4 regions of the Ruegeria sp. K3 genome follow, and region 1 is predicted to be linked to each of the others. Evidence: riboswitches for the same ligand, from Rfam matches in the RefSeq annotation. Region 1 holds a riboswitch; each other region holds the start of a gene.

Region 1 (5,493 bases):
ATGAAGCTGTCACCGACAAAGACATCCGCCGCCGGGACCGTTGCCTCAGAACCGTCAGCACGAACCAGCCGAACCGTCGGGGGGGCCAGATCAAGCAGCGCGGACACCGCGTTCCGAGCACGTCCGACACTCCAGCTTTCCAGATAAAGAGAGAGCGAAAAGAAAAATGCTACAGTTGCCGCTTCAAAAAACTCACCCAGAGCGATGGCACCGGCGACGGCAACAACCATCAAAAGGTTCATATCAGGCGAAAGTCGACGCGCCGAAGACCAGGCCTTAGGGGACACCAGCCAGACGCCAAACAAGATCGCGACTGCGAACAAAGCTGCCTCGGGCAAAGGCATCGGAACCTCACCATGTCCCGAGAACAGCCCGAGCGCACCGCCCATGCCGGTTTCGAAAATGTGCCAGCCAAAACCTGCTGCCCAAAACCCTCCGCTAAGAGTGGTGAACCGCCGCTGACGTGCAATATGCGCCGCCTGGTCCTGGGCGGCATTTCCGTCATCCCATGGTTTGGCGGTCATACCAGTACTCGCAACCAGCAGCATGACATCTTCGTCAGATAACTTGGAAGCACTTTCAAGAAGCGTCATCCGACCGTTGATCACATCAAATGCAAGATGCTCTTCGCCACCTGCTTTCGGGCCGACGACACGGTTCAGGATCGCCACCTCTTCGGCGCAATCAAGGCCAGAGACCTGAAAGCTTCTACCACCTTCAGGAATTGGACCGGCGGGGGCGATGTCGCCACACCCGCCGCTACCGCATGCGTGGTGACCATGTTTGTTTTCGTGGCCATGGTCGTGGCTATGGGTATCGGATGACATGATTGGACCTCAAGAATCTCTATGGTCCTTTGTAAATAGTTCCTACAGTAACTAGAGCTTCAATACCTTTTGTATTCTTTTTATCCGGGTTCTTTGCCTGCGATATTGTTAGTTCATTTCGTCTTGCGGGCCGGCCGTGTGGATGCAATCTAATTGCAGATGACGCAAAAAATTTGGAACAGATCAATGCAGAAACGGATCGCAATTACCATCACGTTAGTCTCGATTACGGCTGGTTGCTCAGCCCAGTTCACCGGGGCCAAAAGCAAAGCACTTGAACCAGGCAACGTGCCAGATTCGGTCGTAGCGCTGGCAGGGCCGGCGCAGGATTTGACCACAGCGCGCCTCCTGCCCGAAGACAATTGCTTTTGGTATGAGCACAGCGGACCCGTCGAGACGACATTGGTACCATTGCGCGCGACGAATGGCGCTCCGATCTGCATTGCGCGCGACGCCTGATCGAAATGAGGGCAGCGACGTCCATGTACGCTGCCCAATATTCATGAGCGGGCTGTGACGCTATCTTCGGCAGAGTATAGGAAAGCGGTCGAGCCGGTTTTCACGTTTGGGTAGAGGTCATTGATATGGGCCATGATCATTCTCACACATCCGGAACTTGCGCGACCGCCGATGCTTCTTGGCTCAGGCGTGCCGTGAATTCTGAGATATGTGTCTCGGTCTCCAACGTATAGATAAAGGGCACGAGAGCCGAGAGCATTATTCGGCCCGGGCTCCATGCCATTCCGGAATTCCGCGTATTCGGGGTTGCGCTCGATCATTGAAGCGGTTGGTGTCCAGTGTGGCCATTCGACCTTTCGGCGGATAACATAGGTGCCGGGCTCGTAAAGGTTCCCGCGCGCGATCGCTACGCCATAGCGCATTGCGGTCCCGCCTTCTTCGATATGGTAGAGATAGCGCGCGACGGCATCCACATGGATGTCACCTGGAACCAAACCATCATTTGCCGCGACGCGTCTTGGTAAAAAACGGTCATGAACACCCCACGGATTTGAGGTCATTGGATCGTAACCAATTGGCGTGACCTGACTGTCCCAATAGGTCTTCTGCGATACGGTTGGCCAGGTTTTGGCGATCAATGGACTGGCCGCAGACGCCGAGAACAGCGCTGTGGTGGATTGAATGAAATGGCGCCTTGTAAGCATAGGTCTCGTCCTGGTTCACAAGTTTAACGTATTTGGATCGCACTATCGCGAATTAATTCGAATCTTAAAGCCTCTAGCAGCTAGAGCTTCAAGAGGTTTCAGGTAACGCTTGGATTACCCAGTTGATCACGTGACCGGTTGCGTGAATCCTGCTTCGGTCGAGTTTACATTGGAATAGGTCGCAAAGACAATTGACACAGGCGAAGCCGCCATTGTAGCGGTGATTTGTTTTCGGTTCCTGATGGCGGAAGCCAAAAGGATTAAAAGGGAATACGGTTCGGTGTTTTCAATGGCGCCAATTCCGTAACTGCCCCCGCAACTGTGAGCGGAGAGCGATGCCAAGACACCACTGGTTCGTAATGGAACCGGGAAGGTTGGCGGAGCGAGCACCCGCGAGTCAGGAGACCTGCCGTAAAGCGCCGGGCTATGCCCAGACTGAACCTGTCGGCCTTACGGTCGATTCAACCTGACAAGCCGCCGGGTGAGGCGGTAGGGAGAAAGAACATGCATATCGAACCGGGCATCGTGAATGGTGCCAAAATCGCGCTTTCCTATGTTACCGCCGCAGGTGCGGCTACTTACGCAGCGAAAGAAACGTTTTCCACATTGCGAGCGAATGGACCTGCATCTTTTGTTATGCGCTCGGTGCTCGCCACCGTTGGGGTTTTCCTTTTCTTCGAAGTCCTGCCGCATTTCCCGGTTGGTGTCTCTGAAGTCCACTTCATCCTGGGGTCGACGCTGTTTCTGCTTCTCGGTGCTGCACCCGCGGCTTTTGGATTGGCAGCTGGTCTCCTGATTCAGGGTGTGTTTTTTGCCCCGTTCGATCTTCCGCAGTACTTCATCAACCTGACCACTCTGCTGGTGCCGCTATTTGCGCTACAAGCACTGGCCAGCCGCATCATCGCACCCGGCACAGCATATGTTGACCTCAAATATGGCCAAGCTCTTGCCCTAAGTGCGACGTATCAGGGAGGAGTAGTCGCATGGGTTGGGTTCTGGGCCTTCTACGGCCAGGGTTTCGGCGCAGAAACCATGGCGTCGGTTCTGTCCTTTGGCGGTGCTTATATGCTGGTAATTGTCATTGAGCCGATTGCTGATCTGGCAGTGCTTGCGGCAGCCAAGGCGATGCGCGGTTTGAACAGTACAGGTCTGGTGACTCCGCGTTTGTACAACGCTGCGAAAGCTTGACCAAAGTTTGAAGCGGTGTCCTAAACTTGGGTTGCCGCGAAACAACCAGTAGCCGCAGGACCAAAATTTTATTGTGGCGCGTCTCGAGGGCGCGCCACATTGTTTTTAGCCGCTAGAAACCTGTACCCAACGATCAGGGTGATTTGGGTCCTGTATTCGTAGGAAAAGATACCTCGTTTCCTTCCACGATTTGATCCTGTTAGTGACATTGTCCAGAATCAAATCGCCTTCACTCGAGCGATAAACCAAAACTGCATGGCCACTGCGATTGGTGTCTAAGACAGTTGCAATAAGTAGCTTCGTAGGATCCAAGCCGTTCTGCATTAGTTCAAACTTCTTTTGCAAAGCGAAATCTTCGCAATCCCCTGACCCCTGCATTGGTAGCGTCCAGTATTCCTTTGTCCCGTATTGGTTTTGATCCGAAACGGCGCGGATCCTCCGATTGACGCGCAAGTTAATCGCTTTAACGATCTGTTTCTCCTGCGCTTCTGGCAGACCAGAAGTACGAGTATTCGCGCACGCCCACGAATAATCTTTGCAGAGTGATTTGGCGCCCGATGGCGCCTGAACCTCTCTATCTAGTTTGATCCAGGGAAGCTCAGAAGCTTGCAATGAAGCGGCGGAGACAAGGTAGCTGCATATGATACAGGCCAACGATAGATAAACTGGTAACCGTTCCGAAAGTTTTTTCTGAGCGGAAGTAGGTTTTGTCATATCTGCTTTCCCCATACTCGTTTCTCCTGGGTATCTGAAGCTACCGAGCCAAGAGAACTCTATTTCAATCTTTTATGTTCATCGACGCATTACAACAGCTTATTCAATTTAAAATGCAGAGCAGCAAAGTTCGCGAGCGCGCAGTTATTAGTCGTGATTGTGTGCGTGAGCTTAATTGAGATTCTTGCAGCAGCATAGAAGAAAGCCGGCTAGTAGTTCTGGGTTAGAAACGCTTGAGGTTTGGGACGGATTTGGATGACGCGTCAAGCCGAACATCTTTGTGCAATGACATGGGTATCAACCGTTCGCCGGGGCGCACCCTAACAGTGTATCTGCGATTATATGTTTCATGCGGCCAGATGTAACTGGCAATTGCAGATTTCCCCTTACCAAGGTGTGCAGGTTTTGATTGGAAATTCTAAAACAATGACTTCGTCGCTACACTCAGTCCTCTGTTAACGCGCACAGCGACGGGAGCGATGAGTTGGGCAGGCTCAGTGGCCTACGAGCCATATTGCGTCAGGTTTCTATTATGCGTGTAAGTTTCGTACGATCGACTTTGGAGGCATGACGCTTGTCCATAGGAATGTGCTTAATCGAAATCACATTTGGAACGTCAAAACCAAGCGCAGATTTAGTCCAATCGTCGATGTGATCCGCGGAACCTTGGACGCAAAGTGTGGGGCCTGCTTTGGTATTGACGAGCGCGCATCGATCTACACCTGGCCATCGCTGTGCCGCGACTTCGATAGCAAAGGGGAAGAGCGTACCTGAAAAGACTTCAATTTCGGACCCGACGCGCCCCCATAACCATAAACGCCCGTCATCATCCAGCGCGCCAGCGTCACCGGTCCGGTGCCAAATGACGTCACCTTCCTTGATTTTGTTGTTCTTTGAGTGGGTCGGGTTCAAATACCCGTCATTCACATGTGCGCCGGCGACCTGAATTTCATTGTCGCGGATGCGGAGCGTGATTTCGGGCACCGGGTATCCCACAAGAAGACCCCTTCCAACAGCCATGTCGCGGTGATCCTTCACCGTGATATCCGCGGCGTCAAGATGGGCAATCGGTTCAGCCTCGGTCGACCCATAGACGCACACAACTGACAGGCTGTGCCGGGTTCTCAACGCCTCGACAAGACTCGGAAACACCGGACCGCCGCCGGTAAACACCGTGTGCAACGGACCGGTATCGTCGGATTGAACCAGTTTTTCACATAGCGATGGTGGGATGAGGGCCCGGGTGATCTGTTGCGTTTGGAGCCAGCTTTCCAACTGCACAGTCGACAGGCGGTCCGGCTTGCTGAACCTCCAGTTGGGTAGAACACTTGTGCGCCCGGCCGCCAGATTGATCAGGGTGAACACCGGAAAGGCCACCAGATCGCGCTCGGCCTTGCGGCTGTCGAGGAGGGGTGCGATGGCATCGTACTGCGCCATCAAAAACGCGTGCGAGCGCGGAATGGCTTTGGGCTGGCCAGTTGTACCAGAGGTAAAGGAAATAAGGGCGATATCGTCCGGTTGTACCTTTTGCGCCACCGGGTTGCTACGGCTTTTACCAGGCGTCAGCAGGGGCAGGGCCCAGAGATCCGGAACCAGAAACT
Region 2 (5,493 bases), on a different contig from region 1:
GCATGGCAAGATCAGCTGGTGAAAGGCCACGTTCCGCTTCGGCCCACGCTTTGCGGCGTGAGGTGGCCAGCGCCACCTGAAAGACCGGCACCTCTGCCACATCGAGAGGTGAGGTGCCTGATGCGCCCTTGCCTGAGAATGAGGTGGCGTTGACGATCGCCGAAGGCTTCAGCGCTACAATAGTCTCGCGCAGCCAATCGGCGGCATTTGGTGCTTTGAGCGACGGGGCAAACAGGCCGACGGTCTCAAAACCTCGCGCGCGCAAGCTGCGGATCAGCGCTGCGATTGGGGCTGTGTCCGCCGAGGTCAGATAAGCACGATAGAAGGTTACGATGATACGTTTCGCATCACCGGGCAGAGCGTTTTCTGCAGGGATCACGCCGTGATCTGGGCACCAGGCACCGCATTCGGGGATGGTCTTGGCGCCCATGACCGGACCTGCATACAACCCCGCAGCCAGTGCCATCTGCGCCAGAGCGGCCTGCGCCGCGACCTCACCGCCGGTGTCGCACAGATGCGCCAGCCGCCGCAGGGTCGAGACAGGCAGGGTAGAGTAATCATCCAGCCGCGTATCCTCGCGACCGTCTGCGGGCAGTACGGCCAGTGCAATCCCTTTGGCCTGCGCCAGCGCCAGAACCTGCTGCAAGCCGTAGGCCCAATAGGGCACTCCACCGATCAGACGGATCAGGATGCCCTTTGCGCCCTCCAGTGTCTGCTCGACATAGGTGTCGACTGAGAGGGGATGCTTCAGCGCCGTCAGATTGGCCAGCCGCATCGTTGGCATGCGTCCTTCAGGCCCACCTCCACGATGCCATCCCGCCGCGAAAGCGCCAAGGTCACTGTCGGAAAAGGACAGCACCACCAGATCAGCCGGGCTTTGGCCCAGATCGGTCGGGGTCTCGGTTTCTTCGAGCCCATGGCTTTCGCGGAAGACGACGTGCATAGGTCTTACTCGGCAGCCTCGGTTACACCCACGAGGATATCCCGGATCTCGGCCTCTTTGATATCGTCATGCTCGGCAATGACCACAAGGCGCGAGCGACGGTCTTCGCCGGGCTCCCACGGGCGGTCATATTGGTGACGCACGCGCGCACCGACGGCCTGAACCAGTAGGCGCATGGGCTTGCCCTGAACGGCGGCATAGCCTTTGACGCGCAGGATATTCAACTCGTTGGCCAATCGTTCAATCTTGGCGACCAGATCAATCGGATCGGTTTGCTCGGGCAGTTCAACGATGATGCTTTCGAAATCGTCATGCTCGTGATCGTGATGGCCGTCGTGATGGCTGGGACGCGCGTCCATGTCATCCTCGGCCGCGGCTTCTAGACCCAGCACGACGCGGACGTCCACGGCACCCTCAGCCACTTCGACTACGGGTAGGGGGCGGGGCGCTTCGGCGGCGATGATCTCTTTCGCTTTCGCAACGCCTTCCGGGCCAGCCAGATCGGGCTTGGTCAGCAGAATGATGTCGGCGCAGGAAATCTGGTCCTCGAACACCTCGGACAAGGGAGTTTCATGATCAATCGAGTCATCTGCCATGCGTTGCGCATCCACCGCCTCGACATTCGGTGCAAACCGACCAGCGGCCACAGCCTCGGCATCGGCCAGAGCAATCACGCCATCGACGGTGATTTTCGAGCGGATATCGGGCCAGTCGAACGCCTTCAGCAGGGGTTTTGGCAGGGCAAGACCGGAGGTTTCGATCAGGATGTGATCGGGGCGCGGCTCTAGTGCCATCAGGGCTTCAATGGTCGGGATGAAATCATCGGCCACGGTGCAGCAGATGCAACCATTGGCCAGTTCCATGATGTTTTCTGCGGGGCAATCAGGAATGGCGCAGGACTTCAGGATATCGCCATCGACGCCGACATCGCCGAATTCGTTGACGACCACCGCCAGACGCTTGCCCTGCGGGTTCTGCATCAGGTGTTGCACCAAAGTGGTTTTGCCCGAGCCCAAAAAGCCGGTGATCACAGTGACGGGGAGTTTCTCAAGATTGCTCATTTCAGGGCTCCAATCGGGGGAATGCGGGCCGCACAGTTTTTGCGGAAATGTTCAGGACGTTCGCGCCATTTGACCAAACCGTCCTCGGTGGCGAGGTATTTGGCTGCGCCTTCGACGATGGTTTCGACATGGTCGATCTCGTTCAGATGTTCATACACGAAAGTCCAGCGATCCGGTCCTCCGCGTAGCACGATCGAGCAGCCTTCATCGCAATTCGACAGGCATTCCACAGCTTTCAAGGTAATGCCTTCGGGCAGGCCCGCCTGTTCAAGCGCCTTGTGCAGCAACGTGCCGGGGCGCTGGGCGTCATCCTCGACAGGCAGCCCGCGACGGCAGGTAGTGCAAACCAGCAGTTCGACCGGTGCGGTCTCGGTCATGTCTCTCATCCCCCCAAATCCTCTTCGTGGGGGACGGGGTTTCATGCGGGCCGATCACAGCCCCACACCGGAACACCCCGTCCGGTTTCATCTTCGGGCGTTGGCAGGTCTCCCGGCTTGCGGATGTCAGAGGAGGCCTCTGTCGGATGTCCCGCCTTCCCGGCCATACTGCCAGTGGCTTTGGGCACCCTCTCCGGTCACGGTCGCGGGGGCGGCTGCGTTTGACGGCAAAAACCGCTGACGCATTCCCTTTTCATCTGCTCTCGCAGACACCAACGAAAGGGACATGCGGCAGGGCAGGGTTGCTTGTCAAGCGAGTCGCGCCGATCCGTGAAAAAGCGGATAAAAAGCGACCTGTCGGGGTCGCTGGGCGGCATGATACTTCTGCAACGACGTGCTGGCATGGCAGCAAGATGCGAACAGGAGGATACCGCGCATGAAAGTAGGGTTTATCGGGCTGGGGAATGTAGGGGGCAAGCTATCTGGATCGCTGCTACGAAACGGTATCGATCTGACGGTTCATGACCTGAACCCGGATCTGGTGACCGAATTCGTCGCCAAGGGTGCCAAAGCCGCCAAAAGCCCGGCGCAACTGATGCGCAATTGCGATGCTGTTATAACCTGTTTGCCTTCTCCTGCGGCCTCGGATGCGGTGATGCAGGAAATGTTGCCAGAGGTCGGCCCTGGCAAAATCTGGATGGAAATGTCGACCACCGATGAAGCCGAAGTCAAACGCCTTGGCGCAATGGTCATTGAACGAGGTGGGGCTGCAGTGGATTGCCCGGTTTCCGGCGGATGTCACCGGGCAGCGACGGGTAATATCTCGATCTTCGCAGGCTGTGATCGTGAGACTTTTGAACGTATCCTGCCATTCCTGACCACCATGGGGCGGCGCATTTTGCACACGGGCGATCTGGGCTCGGCCTCTGTTCTGAAGGTGTTGACCAATTATCTGGCTACCGCCAACCTGATCACCTGCGCCGAGGCTTTGGTGACAGCCAAGGCCGCCGGTATGGACCTTGGAACCACCTATGAAGCGATCAAGATATCGTCAGGCACATCCTTCGTGCACGAGACCGAAAGTCAGGTCATCCTGAACGGCTCGCGCGATATTTCCTTCACCATGGACCTGGTGAAAAAAGATATCGGTCTGTTTCAGGAGGTCGCCGACCGTGCCGGAGTTCCCCTTGAGATAAACCCATTGATGATCAAGATTTTCGAAGATGGTATCGCGCGATATGGTGAGCGTGAACTGTCCCCGAACATCATCAGGCGGCTAGAGGACGCGACCGGACTGGAGATCCAGGCGCCAGGGTTCCCAACCGAGATGCTGGACGACGAGCCAGAAGAACCGGGTTACGAGGTGATCCCGCAGAATCGGTAGATCAAATAATCGGCAAGCGTTGCGGCTGTCTGGCGACCTGGTTGGACAAAATTCTGGGGCTATTCTAAATAGGTCAACAGGAATCCGTCACCGGCACAGGCAAGAGAACAACTTATGACCAATGAGACCTTTCTCATCGTAACAACGATGAAAAACGAAGGGCCTTTCATGATCGATTGGGTGGCCTACAACCACGCAATCGGCTTTGATGACATTCTGATTTATACCAATGATTGCGCTGATGGTACCGATGCCATGGGCAAACGGTTGCAAGCGCTTGGCTGGGCTCACCACGAACGAAACAGGCTGGGTCCGCGCGCCGCGCCGCAGGTTCGTGCATTTTCGCTTGCGCGGAATCACCCAAGCTATCTGTCATCGGATTGGATTCTCAGTTTGGATGTGGACGAGTATATCAATATCCGTTTGCCCAATAGTGATATAAGAAGCCTCGTTGAGGCCAGCGGCGTGGCGGACGCGATCTCGATCTGCTGGCGCATGTTCGGAAACGCGGGTCAGAACGATTTCGTTGATCGACCCGTACCTGAGACTTTCTTTCAGGCCGCCACGGAAGACGGCTATCCGCATCACCGGACCAAAGGGTTCAAAACGCTGTTCCGCAACAACGGAAAATTCAGCCGTTTTCGCGCCCACCGTCCCAGGATCAATCCAGAAGATGCACCGAACCCTGACGCGCCATACGAAGGCGTGTTGTGGCGGGATTCGGGCGGGAACCTGTACCCAGCAGACCAAGTGAAATGGAAAGCATGGCGTGGTTTCAGCCATGAATTCGCGCGCATTCATCATTATGCTGTGCGCAGCACTGATAGCTTTTTGGTCAAGCGCGACCGTGGGCGCACCAATCATGTGGGGCAGGATCAAGGGCTCAAATACTGGCTCATGATGAACCACAATGATGTTGAGGATCGCTCAATTCTGGAACACATGCCGGCTATGCACGACATCAAATCTGAGATGATGGCAGATCCGCAATTGGCAGACCTCCATCACCAAGCATGTGAGTGGCACAGGTCGAAAGCCGAAGAATTGAGAGCCAGACCGGACTGGGTTGATCTGGTTGAAGCGTTGCAAAATTCCTCTACCGGAGAAGACGTCTATGGGTGAAGCTGTATCTGCTGAGGATCGCCGCAAGAAGCAAGCTGAGCAGCGCGAGCGGAAGGATTCCCTGCGGCGCGAAATGCTCAAGACCATGCCGCATGGACGGCTGAGCGTTGAAATTGGCGTTTGGAAGGGCGAGTTTTCGCGGATTCTGCTGGAAGAGCTGCAGCCCTCGAAATTGTGCCTCATCGATCCCTGGCAAGTACAGCAAGACCCGGATGGCGGTGCTTCGCTTGCCGGAGCGCGCACGCAAAAGGATATGGATCGAATTTACGAGGCAGTGACGGGCAAATACAGCACCGAGATTGCCAAGGGGCAAATTTCGATCATTCGCGACTATTCGCGACCAGCGCTGCGTTTGTTTGAAGATCAAAGCATCGGGTTCGCCTATCTGGACGGCGACCATTCCTACGAGGGCGTAAAAACGGATCTGAGTGCTTTGCTGCCCAAGATGATCGAAGGCGGCGTAATCATGCTTGACGATTATCACAGGCGCGGTTGGTGGAAAGATGACGTGATGCGTGCGTTCCACGAATTCCTCGGGGCACATTCTGCGGGGCTGCGGCTCAAGGCCATCATGGGGGCGCAAGTGGCCGTCGAGAAACTTTGAGC
Region 3 (5,493 bases), on a different contig from region 1:
ATCAGCAATGCGATCAAGGTGCAGCGTGTGGTCTGGAACACACGCTCTTTATCCCAGCCTGATATGCCGCGCTTTTCGCGCCACAACAGATCGGCAAAGGTGTTATGGGCGCGCAACATCAGTGTATTGATCGCGATATAACCTATGGTACCATTGCCATTATCGAGCCCGGTTGCATGAAAATCGAGCAGTAGCTGGTCAATCGCGTGATCGCTGAGACCCGGATGCGCCCGTTTCACCGCATTCCACAGCTTGCATGGATCGTGCAGGGGCTTTCCGTAATTCTCGCCAGTGGCAAGACTGCCATCAAAGGGGGGCGCAAGCTTAACACCACCGGATTGGTTCTTTTGAAACAGCTTCGGGGCCCACATCTCGCCTTGTGTATCCAGACGAAAGGCCAACCGGTGGGTTAATTCATTGGTATCGGGATCGCGTTCGCGCAGCATGTCGGTCTGAAAATCGTTCAGCCCGTAGATTTGGCACAGATCGACCTCGTGGTTCGAATCCGTCTGATCAACCGGTCCTTTCGCCCCAAAGGTGCGCAGGAAACTGTCGGTAAACCATTGTGCGGCCGAGATAAACAAAAGTGTCGATCCTTGCGGGCACATCAAGGTAAGCGGGCTGCCATCCATTTGTGTCCGTCGGCGAAAGAGATCAGCAACTTCGCTTTCCGACGGCAGGACGGGTGAGAGGTCTTCTGGCGTTGTATGCCGACCGATCCAGCGATGGGAAAACACGCCGGGCCATGTCGTGTAGTCTGCGCCCATCGTATAGGGCCGCGGTCGGTGGATCTTCGCGGCGTTTGCAAGCCTGATCGCGGCTAAATAGCTCGTAACGGGTGGGGAGATCTTGAATCCGAGTTTGATCAGATCATCAACGTCCAGCATCAATACATCTCCGTTTGGTCATCGATTCGGGAACCGGGCGCGGGCCAAGCTCAGATAGGTTCTGAGCCGGATCGCATTAATCGGTCCTAAAGGTTCGTGATCTGCCGTGACACGCCAGGGCGCGAAGCTCATCGCGTCTCCATTCTGCGGATCAAATTCTGCACCTTTGGGAATCGTGATATCCGCCACGGGCGTGACGGTATGATGGTACGGATCAAGAGGTGCATCTGGTTGCGGGTCGCATGCCCACCGGATGCGATTGTCGAGCACATCGAATTCGTCGGCCGGGCGCGGGGGCTCAATCACACACAGCTCGAAGTGATTATCTCCATCGGCCACGTCTTGCCGCAAACACTGCCCGATCCCATCTGGGTCGTCTACCGGATGTGCCGGAATTTTTGGTTTCGCGCTGCGGGCCAAGTATCTGACCGTTAGATCGGGGCCCAGCCGATACGGTGTTGTCGACCAGAAATGGACCTCAAAAGGCGAGTGCATATAGTTCGAGGCAAAATCACTCGCGACGCGAAACTGACGCTTGCCTTCACGAGTGAGGAAGGCGCGAAATCCTGCGCGCAGCCCTTTGGTGATCAACCTAAGGCTCCATTTTCGTCGCCCTTTGATCGCGTGCTGGACCGCTTGTAATGTGGCGACAAGCCTGCCCAATCGCTCATATTCATCGGGGACGTAGCTGGGAAACACATCCTGATCGACCAATACGAAATCGAACTCGTCGCTGAGTTGTGTGGTCCCCAGATGCGCAAGTGCCTCGGCGTCGATCAGCTTGGGGCCTGGCACGTCAAAAAGCTTGATCGCCATCCCGTGGGCATCCGATTTCCGGTCATCCAGATGCGCGCCGTTGGAAAAGCGAAGTGCGGCTGAATAGGCAGCGGGCTGTTCAAACAGGCCGTGACGGAACTGTTCTGGTAGATCGTTTCTGACAGTGAATGTTGCAGCCACGCACCCGTGACTGCGCCCATGCTGAGCCCTTAAGCGATGGCCTTTCCACCGTGCAACGGCCTCGAGATTGTGGTCAATGACATCATCAACAATATCCGGCGGCAATGCGTTTTGCGAAACATGCGTCAAAGAACCGTCTCCTTGGATAAACCCAGGCAATGATCAAACAGGGGTAAGGCGCTGACAAAGCTAAACCTCTAAATTTGTTCAGCTTACCTCAGATTGTCTAATTTCCAAACACACCAACTATGGACAGCCGTGGCCAGACAAATTCGGCGCGCAGCCCAACCCATTCGGTTGGTGCTACGGACACGTGGTTGCCCGCGCTCGATCCTCGACCAGAGTTGGGTGCCTTCGACTTTATCATTGACGTGTCCGGTGTTCTCGGGCACTCAATCGATTGATGGTTCCCGGTGGTGTTGCCGCGGGATGAAAAGGGAATACGGTGAGGTTTGCCAAAAGGTGCCAATTCCGTAACTGCCCCCGCAACTGTAAGCGGTGAGCAAGGCCAAACAGCCACTGGTCCACAGGGTCGGGAAGGTTGGCCGAGCGCGGACCCGCAAGTCAGGAGACCTGCCATCAGATGTTTAACCAACCCGGGGCGGGGCGTCCTGGAAGGAGGCTTTGATGGCGCGTCAATCGCGTGTTTACATTGTCGGCAGCTTCCGCATGCGCTTGGAAACAAGTGGAGTGGACCATGCCAGATACGCCTGATCATTTCATTCTAGTCTGCGAAAGCTGCACTGAAGGGCTGCCCCTTGATGAAATTTGCGATGCGTTGACCGGGAAATTACATCGCAGTTTTGCGATCCGCGCGTCGTCTTGCATGGCAGGCTGCGATAGTCCCAGAACGGTTGGGTTCCAGGCCGTAGGAAAGGCGCAATACCTTTTTGGTGGCATTCAGACCGCGGATGAGGTGCAGGCGCTGGCTGAGTTTGCAGCGCAGTATCGTGAAAGCCCGGATGGCTGGACAAATGCCACTGATCGCCCGCAGGCGTTGTTCAATAAAACCCTCTCGCGCATGCCGCGGATCGAACAGGGGGCATCGCAATGACGTTGCGACCCTTTCTGATTGCCGAAAACCTTGAGTATTATGCCCTTAACGGAGATGTCCTGTTGCAGGGCGTCTCGTTCGAGTTGGACGAGGGTTCCATTCTAGCCATCGCCGGCCCGAACGGGGCGGGGAAAACGACGCTTCTCAATCTGTTGTGCGGCGCTGAGCCGCTGGCACTTGGCGATGTTCGGATCAAAGGACGCAGTCTGAAACAGCTCTCCGCCAAAAAGCGTGCGCGCATGATCGCAGTGGTAGGTCAGCAGGAACTGCCCGATGGACGCTTGGCGTTACGCGATTATGTTGCGCTGGGGCAAATACCCATCCGTGCGGACCGCTCTACCGAAGGCCACGCGCAAGAGCTGGACCGGATTTTAGACCTGACCGGTCTCGCCAATCTCGCGGACAAGCGCATGGCCCAACTGTCCGGAGGCGAACGTCAGCGTGCCCATATCGCGCGTGCTTTGGCGCAGAACCCTTCGTTGCTGTTTCTGGACGAACCGACCAACCATCTGGATCCTGATGCAAAAGGGCGGATGCTGTCTTTGGTCGCCGAGCTTGGGATCACCGTGGTCATGATTGTACACGATCTGGTCATGATCCCCGAATTCGCCACACACGTGGCGCTGATGAAATCGACCCGTATGATCGAGTTTGGGTCGGTGGACAAGGTGCTGACACCCGAAAGAGTCCGCGAAACTTTTGGCGTTGATTTCCTCTGCTTTCTCCACGAAGGCCGCGTGATCCCGGCGCTTGATATTCGAAGAACCACAGTCTCAACTTAGTCGAAGGAACACACTGAGATGAAATACATCTGGCCCGTGGCGTTTGCCACCGCCATGGCAAGCGGTGCTGCTGCGCAAGAAGTCACCGTAGACAACTGCGGCGAACCACTGGTTTTTGATACCGCGCCCGAGCGCCTGGTTGTGCATGACATGAACATGACCGATATGGCCTTTGCATTGGGTCTGCAGGACAAGATCGTCGGCCTGACCGGCATCACCGGCTGGTACAAGACCAGCCCTGATTTTGATGCTCTGCGCGGCGACATCCCCGAGCTTGCGCCGAAATATCCGACCGTCGAAAACCTGGTGGCGGTTGAACCCGACCTGTTCTTTGCAGGTTGGTACTATGGCATGAAGCCGGGTGGTGATGTGACCCCAGATACATTGGAACCGTTCGGAATCAAGACCTTGGTTCTAACGGAAAGCTGTGTCCATCTGGACAAGGATCGCCCCGAAGCCAGCATGGATCTTCTGTTTGGCGATGTGTTGCGCTTGGGCAAGGTGATGCAAGTCGAAGACAAGGCCGAGGCTCTGGTCTCGGGCTGGAAAGAGCAGCTGGCAGCGATCGATGCCAAGACTGCTGAACTGCCCAAGCCCCGCGTCTTTCTTCTGGATGGTCCTGCAGATGCTCCGTTTACCGCCGGTAAATTCGCGATTCCCGATGCGATGATCACAGCCGCTGGTGGTGAAAACGTCACTCATGACATGGACACGAGCTGGGGCCGCACTTCGTGGGAGGCCGTTGCCGCATCGAACCCGGAATTCCTGGTTTTGTTGGATTATCAGACCGGCAATGGCGCCGAGGACACCTTCAAGTTCCTGCAGGAACATCCCGTCATGTCGCAGACTGATGCCGTCAAGAACGAACGCTGGATCGGATTGCGCTACGAAGAGCTGACGCCCGGACCGGCAAATATCGAAGCGATCTCGAAGATGGCGCGCGCGATGCATCCGGGTCAGAGCTGATATGGGCGGATTGGGCCTGACGTTGTTGCTGGGGGCGGTCGTTCTGGCCGCCCTTTTGCTGATTTCCACAATCTACGGCACAACCTCGATACCTTTGTCCGAGACCTTCACCGCGATCTTGCGCGGTACCGGGTTGCAGGACGGAGAGATGTCGCCGCTGCATAGGATCGTATTCGACCTGCGATTGCCCCGCGCGTTGTTAGCAGCCGTGATCGGTGCCGGGCTGGGCATCGTTGGCGTGGTGCTGCAAACGACCACACGTAATGACCTTGCCGATCCATTTCTGTTCGGCCTGTCCTCGGGCGCGGCAGCGGGGGCGGTGTTTGTAATTACCGTGACCGGAGATATTCTGGGTTTCTGGACTCTGCCTCTGGCGGCCTTTTGCGGCGGTCTTGTGGCGTCGGGCATCGTGCTGGCGCTGGTTCATGGGCTTCGCACCAGCGCACCGGAAAAGCTGATCCTTGCGGGTCTGGCTGTGTCATTTTTGTTTTCGGCCATCACCAACTATCTGATCTTCGCCGGTGATAGCCGCGCCGCCCATTCTGTCATCTTCTGGATGCTGGGGGGGCTGGGCCTGGCCCGTTGGGAGACGTTCCCGCTGGTGTGCATCGGTCTGCTGCTGATCCTGAGCTATTCGCTTTATCGCAGCCGCTGGTTGGATGCGCTGCTGACCGGGGATTTGACTGCCGCAACTCTGGGTGTGCCGGTTCGGGGTCTGCGGTTCAGCATGTTTTTCACCGCAGCTTTGGCAACGGCCGTGTTTGTTTCCGTAGCCGGAGTGATTGGTTTTGTCGGTCTGATGGTGCCGCATATTGCACGCGGGATCGCAGGTCCCCTGCACAAAAAC
Region 4 (5,493 bases), on a different contig from region 1:
GTGTAAGGACTCGCATGGGCAGAGCCTCGGCCATTTGTTGACCTCGGGCGCGTTCGTCGGGGGAAACGGTGGGATCTTCGGCGGCATCCGGTGTGATCTTGACCACCGAAACCCAATGCGTGATTTCAGCCAGATCGCGTAAGACGGCGAGTGGATCAGCCCCTTCGGCATATTGCCCGCTCAGCTCGGTCAACGCGCCTGCAGCATCGCCGCGCAGGATCATATCCATCAGATCCAGCACCCGGCCCCGATCGGCCAGCCCCAGCATCGCGCGCACCTGATCCGCGCTGGTTTCACCGGCCCCGTGCGAGATCGCCTGATCAAGCAGCGAGGTCGCATCCCGCGCCGATCCCTCGGCGGCCCGGGTGATCAGCGACAACGCATCCTCGGCAATCTGTGCCCCTTCGGCATCTGCAATCTTGCGCAGCAGTCCGATCATATCCTCCGGCTCGATCCGGCGCAGATCAAAGCGCTGGCAACGGGACAGGACGGTCACCGGGACCTTGCGAATCTCGGTGGTGGCAAAGATGAACTTCACGTGTTCGGGGGGTTCTTCCAGCGTCTTGAGCAGCGCGTTGAAAGCGCTGGTCGATAGCATGTGAACCTCGTCGATGATATAGATCTTGTAGCGCGCGGATGCAGCGCGATAGCGTACGCTGTCGATGATCTCGCGGATGTCATTGACACCGGTGCGGCTGGCGGCGTCCATCTCCATCACATCGACATGGCGGCCCTCCATGATGGCTACGCAGTGTTCACATTGACCGCAGGGTTCGGTGGTAGGGCCGCCGCTGCCATCGGGACCGATGCAGTTCATACCCTTGGCTATGATCCGAGCGGTCGTCGTCTTGCCGGTACCGCGGATGCCGGTCATGATGAAGGCCTGCGCGATCCGGTCCGCCTCGAAGGCGTTTTTTAGAGTGCGCACCATGGCGTCCTGACCGACCAGATCGGCAAAGGTTTCGGGGCGGTATTTGCGGGCAAGAACCTGGTAGGCGGGGCTGGGCGTCTCGGTCATGTCTGCTCTGTCGGATTCGCGTTACGCCGCAGCGTAGAGGCCCCCGCCGCCCGCGTCCACAGCCAGCCGGGACGATTTTCATTTTGGAATGCGTGGGTATGCGGCTAAAATCCACTCTATTCTATTTACTGGACCAGTATGTTGTTGGGTGAAGTTTGTTTGGGGGGAGATTATGTCGCAACTGGTGGTTTATGCGTTGCAGGTCGGCGGAGGCACCTTGGCCTTGTCCTCGATGCCTGGGCGTGGAGGAACGTATGCAGAAGACCTTGATCTTATCGCAGACTGGAAGCCCGGGCTTGTGATCTCGATGACGACTGAGGTTGAGATGATTCAGGATGGTGCGCGGAATTTTGGCGCTGATATTCAGGGGCGTGCCAGCAGATGGGTGCATTTGCCGATCGAAGATTTTGGCACGCCACCCAAGGAGATTGTGGAGCGCTGGCCCCGCGTTGGCGCGACTGCCCGTCAGGCGTTGTCAGGTGGTGGCCGTGTGCTAGTGCATTGCCGTGGTGGCTGTGGCCGATCCGGGATGGTGGTTCTGCGTCTGATGGTTGAATGCGGTGAACGGCCTGAGGCGGCATTGAAGCGATTGCGTACGGTGCGTCCTTGCGCAGTCGAGACAAATGCCCAGATGCTTTGGGCCGTTGAACCGGCCCGTGTTCAAGCCGTTTGACGGCCTAGACACCAACATGTGGCGAGATTTCGCCACCGGTATGTGGTACCAGAAGCGAAGCCTCAAGCATGGCGCACGGATGGTTCCTCAGCAGGTCAGAGGGCAGGCTGCTGAACTCGGTCCCGAACATCATGTCAGCGTAGTCATCAAGCCGGTCGATCGCAGTTTCAGGATCGGCGCCGCAGAATACGCGGATCTGATCACATTGGGCGCGAAAGCGGGCGGTACACCCCTCTGGGCAGTGCGACAGGTCTATGCTGCCTTCAATTTCGAACTCAGGTTTTGTGATCGGCTGTGCAGACGACATGGCCTGCGTCAGAGCCCGCGCCATCTGCGCCAATGCGGGGCAGGGTGCGCCAGTACGTTGGCACACGGTCGCCGTGAATTCGTGTGTTTTGGTCTTCCAGATCATCAATGCGCCCTCCGCGCGCAAGGCGAGGGCGTGGCACAGGTTGGTCGTTGCGGAGCACGATCAAACCCGTCCCGGACACCCCGCCCGAGTTTCGGTTCTACATCCGATGGCAGGTCTCCTGACTTGCGGGTCATCGCTTTGCCGACCTTCCCAGCCTTCAAGGCCAGTGGTATCTCGGCATTGCTCTCCGCTTACAGTTGCGGGGGCAGTCTCGGACTAGGTTCTTTCCGGATTTATCCGGGCAGAACCGCACCGTGTTCCCTTTTCATCCCGGCCCGATTGGGCGCGAGAACCATCGCGCCATGGCTAGCGGCTGCGCCGTGCCCGAGTCAAGAAGATTGCGTCAGGCAAGTGACGTACGGTCCAGCTACGTCAACCTTGACTTGAGGCGCTTCGGGTGAACTGATCAGTTCAGTCGGTATTGGAGGGCACCATGTTGGACACGCAGCTGGCGGTTGTGACCGAGGATTTTCAGATCCCGTCCGACCCGGCAATGTTGTCGGCGCGGCTTTACCGTCCGGTTGCCGACCCCGAAAAGGTGGTCGTCATAAACGGTGCGACTGGGGTGCCGAGGGATTACTATCAGTACTTCGCCCGATGGCTTGCCGAAGAACAGGGCATGGCCTGCCTGACCTATGACTACCGGGATTTTGGTCACTCTTTGGTGGGTTCGCAAAAGCGGTCAAATGTCACCATGGCCGATTGGGCGTTGATCGACATTCCAGCCGCCCGGGCCGAGATGCGCCGACGGTTTCCGCAGGCCAAGCTATGGAGCATCGGTCATTCCTTGGGCGGAATGTTTGGCCCGATCCAACCCGATATCGATCAGATTGACAGGATGATCTGTGTCTGTTCGGGTCTGGTAACGCTGGCGGATCACCCTTGGCCTTATCGCGCTTTGGCGGCGTTGTTCTGGTATGGTCACGCGCCGCTGGTGGTCAAGGCGCTTGGCTACCTGCCCGGGCGGTTGGTCGGGTTTGGATCGGACCTGCCTGCCCAAGTCTATTGGCAATGGCGCAAATGGTGCACCGCCCCCAAAAGCTATGTGCCAGAGATCGGCACGACACTGCCCGCCGCCCGCTGGAAAGACTTGGGCAAACGTGTCGATCTGTTTACCTTCGCAGATGATGAAATGGTGCCGCCGGATGCTGTCTGGCGTCTTGCCGATCTCTATGGACCCAAAGCCGGGCGCCATCTGCTTGCACCAAGCGAATTCGGAGTGTCCAAGATCGGCCATATCGGTGCATTCGCAAGACGGAATGCGGCAGTCTGGCCTAGGCTGATCGCCTGATAGCGCTGGGCACCGGTAGGTCGGTGCCCAGCTTCGTTATAGCCCTTTACGGGATTTTTTCTCGTGCATCACGCTGCGCACCATCTTGCCGAAAGCCTTGTCACGGGCGCGGGCCTGCGCCACCGAAGCGGAATTGTGTTGGTCTTCGCGCCGCAGCTTGCGCCAGCGGTCCAGCCGCGCGGGATCAAGCGTACCAGCGTCGATTGCCGCCTGCACCGCACATCCGGGCTCAGACTCGTGCTGACAATCCGAGAAGCGGCAATCCAGGCTGAGGTCTGAGATGTCCGAAAATACCTCATCCAACCCCTCCTGCGCATCCAGCAGACGCAACGCGCGCATGCCGGGCGTATCGATCAGCCAGCCGCCATTGCGCATGCGATGCAAGGCGCGTGCAGTTGTTGTGTGCCTGCCGCGCGCATCGTCTTCGCGAATACCTGCGGTGGCCTGATCCTGCCCCGTCATCCCGTTGGCGAGCGTCGTTTTCCCAACGCCGGATGATCCAAGCAAGGCGCTGGTTTGTCCTTTCGGACACCACGACAGAACTTGTTCGAGATCGCCGTGATCCAGCGCGTTGACCGCAAGTACCGTCAGAAACGGGGCGAGCGATTGGGCTTGATCTACATAAAGGCTCGGATCATCGCACATGTCCGATTTGGTCAGAACGACCACCGGATAGCAGCCTGCCTGATGCGCCAGCGCAAGATACCGCTCCAATCGTGGCATATTGAAATCGGCGTTGCAGGAACTGACGATGAACAGCACATCAACATTTGCAGCAATCAGCTGCGCCGCTGCCCCTGTACCTGCGGCCCGGCGCTGCAGCAGGCTGCGCCGGTCCATCACTCGGCGTATGCGTTTGTTTTCATCCGCCAGAACCCAATCCCCAACGGCATATGCGCCGGTTGATTGATCCAGAGATAACAAAGGCGATTCACCTTCAGGGCGCAGCCCGATCAGTCGATCCCGGTGTACGGCCGAGATGCGATACGGAAGAAGTGACGGATCAGCCGTATGCTGAGCCGCGAAATGAGAGGACCATCCGAGGTCCGATAAGGAAAGTAACATTGGTCTGCCTGTGATCAGAAACAGCAATCCAGTCGAATGGCAATCGCGCATCCGCCGGCGACGTGTTCAGGCAATCAGTTGATCGGAAAGGATCAGAACCGGTCTGCCCGAAGGGTTTTTGCTACAATCATAAACGCCCTCCTGCGGCTGATAGGTTCTAAGTGAGAGGTTGGACATCGACCCAAGCGGGGCTCGTTGTGGCTGCTTCCTTCCGGACCTGACCAGGTTGGCGAGGCGCTCGCCCGCGCCAACCTCTCAAAGCCGATATAGGTGCATCCCCTGAAAATGGCAACCCGTCAGAAGGTCAGATGAATACGCATGAAACCATCCGCATCGTCGGGCAGAATGCGTGGATGATACTCAGCAAGCTCTGCAACATGGTGTAGCGCGCGCGGCCCCGTTGTCAGGATCGCGCCCTGCCTTTGGTTTGGCACAAAAGAAAAAGAGCGCGGTGCATGCGCAAGTGGGTCGGCGGGCAGTGTCCCGGCGACGTATTTGCATAGAATATCCTGTATGCTGATCTGAGGCAGGTCAATCATACGGGCTTGTCGCGCAATTGGAAAATGACCGCCGCCATTGGCGCGGTAGTTATTGGTGGCGACAAGGAAACTCTGGTTAGGCGCAATCGGCTGCCCATCGAATTCCAGGTTGCGTATGCGGGAAAATGCCGGATCAATCACTCGACCGAGCGTATCGAACCGCGCCGGTTGCGAAAGATCGATCTGGTAGGTGACGCCATGCAGGACATCGAAATTGAAGCCCGTGCGCTGAGGATCGGCAAGATCGATCGGGGCGTCTGATCCAAGTTGATGGAACAGCCCGGCTGACATCTCAAGCCAGTCCCGAATCTGAGAACCTGAGGCCAGCATCGCGCGCAATTCATTAGGAAAGACACTGAGATCGGCGATATGTCGAACTGAAATCTCGCCTGAGGGGATATCAGTGTAGTACTTGCTTCCTGCGCGCCCGCCGAACTTTGCCGGGGCGGCTGACGATATGATAGGCAAATCTGCCCAGTCGGTATCGACCAAATG

What was found. Region 1 has a riboswitch for cobalamin ahead of ACR0MP_RS11300 (energy-coupling factor ABC transporter permease). Riboswitches for the same ligand answer to the same signal wherever they lie in the genome.
Region 2: it holds a riboswitch for cobalamin, as region 1 does, so the genes downstream of both, ACR0MP_RS08685 (DUF1636 family protein) here and ACR0MP_RS11300 (energy-coupling factor ABC transporter permease) in region 1, are expected to answer to the same signal.
Region 3: it holds a riboswitch for cobalamin, as region 1 does, so the genes downstream of both, ACR0MP_RS20790 (DUF1636 family protein) here and ACR0MP_RS11300 (energy-coupling factor ABC transporter permease) in region 1, are expected to answer to the same signal.
Region 4: it holds a riboswitch for cobalamin, as region 1 does, so the genes downstream of both, ACR0MP_RS17465 (hypothetical protein) here and ACR0MP_RS11300 (energy-coupling factor ABC transporter permease) in region 1, are expected to answer to the same signal.

What each region holds. Positions count from the first base shown of each region.
Region 1 covers NZ_JBQFMM010000005.1:187,260-192,752, forward strand. The annotation lists gene ACR0MP_RS11285 (heavy metal translocating P-type ATPase) at 1-827, opposite strand, end outside; gene ACR0MP_RS11290 (hypothetical protein) at 1,014-1,286, shown strand; gene ACR0MP_RS11295 (L,D-transpeptidase) at 1,328-1,990, opposite strand; cobalamin riboswitch at 2,206-2,418, shown strand; gene ACR0MP_RS11300 (energy-coupling factor ABC transporter permease) at 2,495-3,178, shown strand; gene ACR0MP_RS11305 (transglutaminase-like cysteine peptidase) at 3,284-3,907, opposite strand; gene ACR0MP_RS11310 (AMP-binding protein) at 4,412-5,493, opposite strand, start outside.
Region 2 covers NZ_JBQFMM010000004.1:23,391-28,883, reverse strand. The annotation lists gene cobN (cobaltochelatase subunit CobN) at 1-943, opposite strand, end outside; gene cobW (cobalamin biosynthesis protein CobW) at 949-2,004, opposite strand; gene ACR0MP_RS08685 (DUF1636 family protein) at 2,001-2,381, opposite strand; cobalamin riboswitch at 2,467-2,673, opposite strand; gene ACR0MP_RS08680 (NAD(P)-dependent oxidoreductase) at 2,779-3,765, shown strand; gene ACR0MP_RS08675 (glycosyltransferase family 2 protein) at 3,880-4,887, shown strand; gene ACR0MP_RS08670 (class I SAM-dependent methyltransferase) at 4,880-5,491, shown strand.
Region 3 covers NZ_JBQFMM010000016.1:26,242-31,734, reverse strand. The annotation lists gene ACR0MP_RS20800 (peroxidase family protein) at 1-887, opposite strand, end outside; gene ACR0MP_RS20795 (catalase family protein) at 906-1,973, opposite strand; cobalamin riboswitch at 2,232-2,439, shown strand; gene ACR0MP_RS20790 (DUF1636 family protein) at 2,542-2,898, shown strand; gene ACR0MP_RS20785 (ABC transporter ATP-binding protein) at 2,895-3,680, shown strand; gene ACR0MP_RS20780 (ABC transporter substrate-binding protein) at 3,699-4,646, shown strand; gene ACR0MP_RS20775 (FecCD family ABC transporter permease) at 4,648-5,493, shown strand, end outside.
Region 4 covers NZ_JBQFMM010000010.1:137,436-142,928, forward strand. The annotation lists gene ACR0MP_RS17455 (DNA polymerase III subunit gamma/tau) at 1-1,018, opposite strand, end outside; gene ACR0MP_RS17460 (phosphatase domain-containing protein) at 1,191-1,691, shown strand; gene ACR0MP_RS17465 (hypothetical protein) at 1,696-2,103, opposite strand; cobalamin riboswitch at 2,195-2,415, opposite strand; gene ACR0MP_RS17470 (alpha/beta fold hydrolase) at 2,537-3,394, shown strand; gene rsgA (ribosome small subunit-dependent GTPase A) at 3,431-4,459, opposite strand; RNA gene ffs (signal recognition particle sRNA small type) at 4,619-4,717, opposite strand; gene ACR0MP_RS17485 (bifunctional 2',3'-cyclic-nucleotide 2'-phosphodiesterase/3'-nucleotidase) at 4,756-5,493, opposite strand, start outside.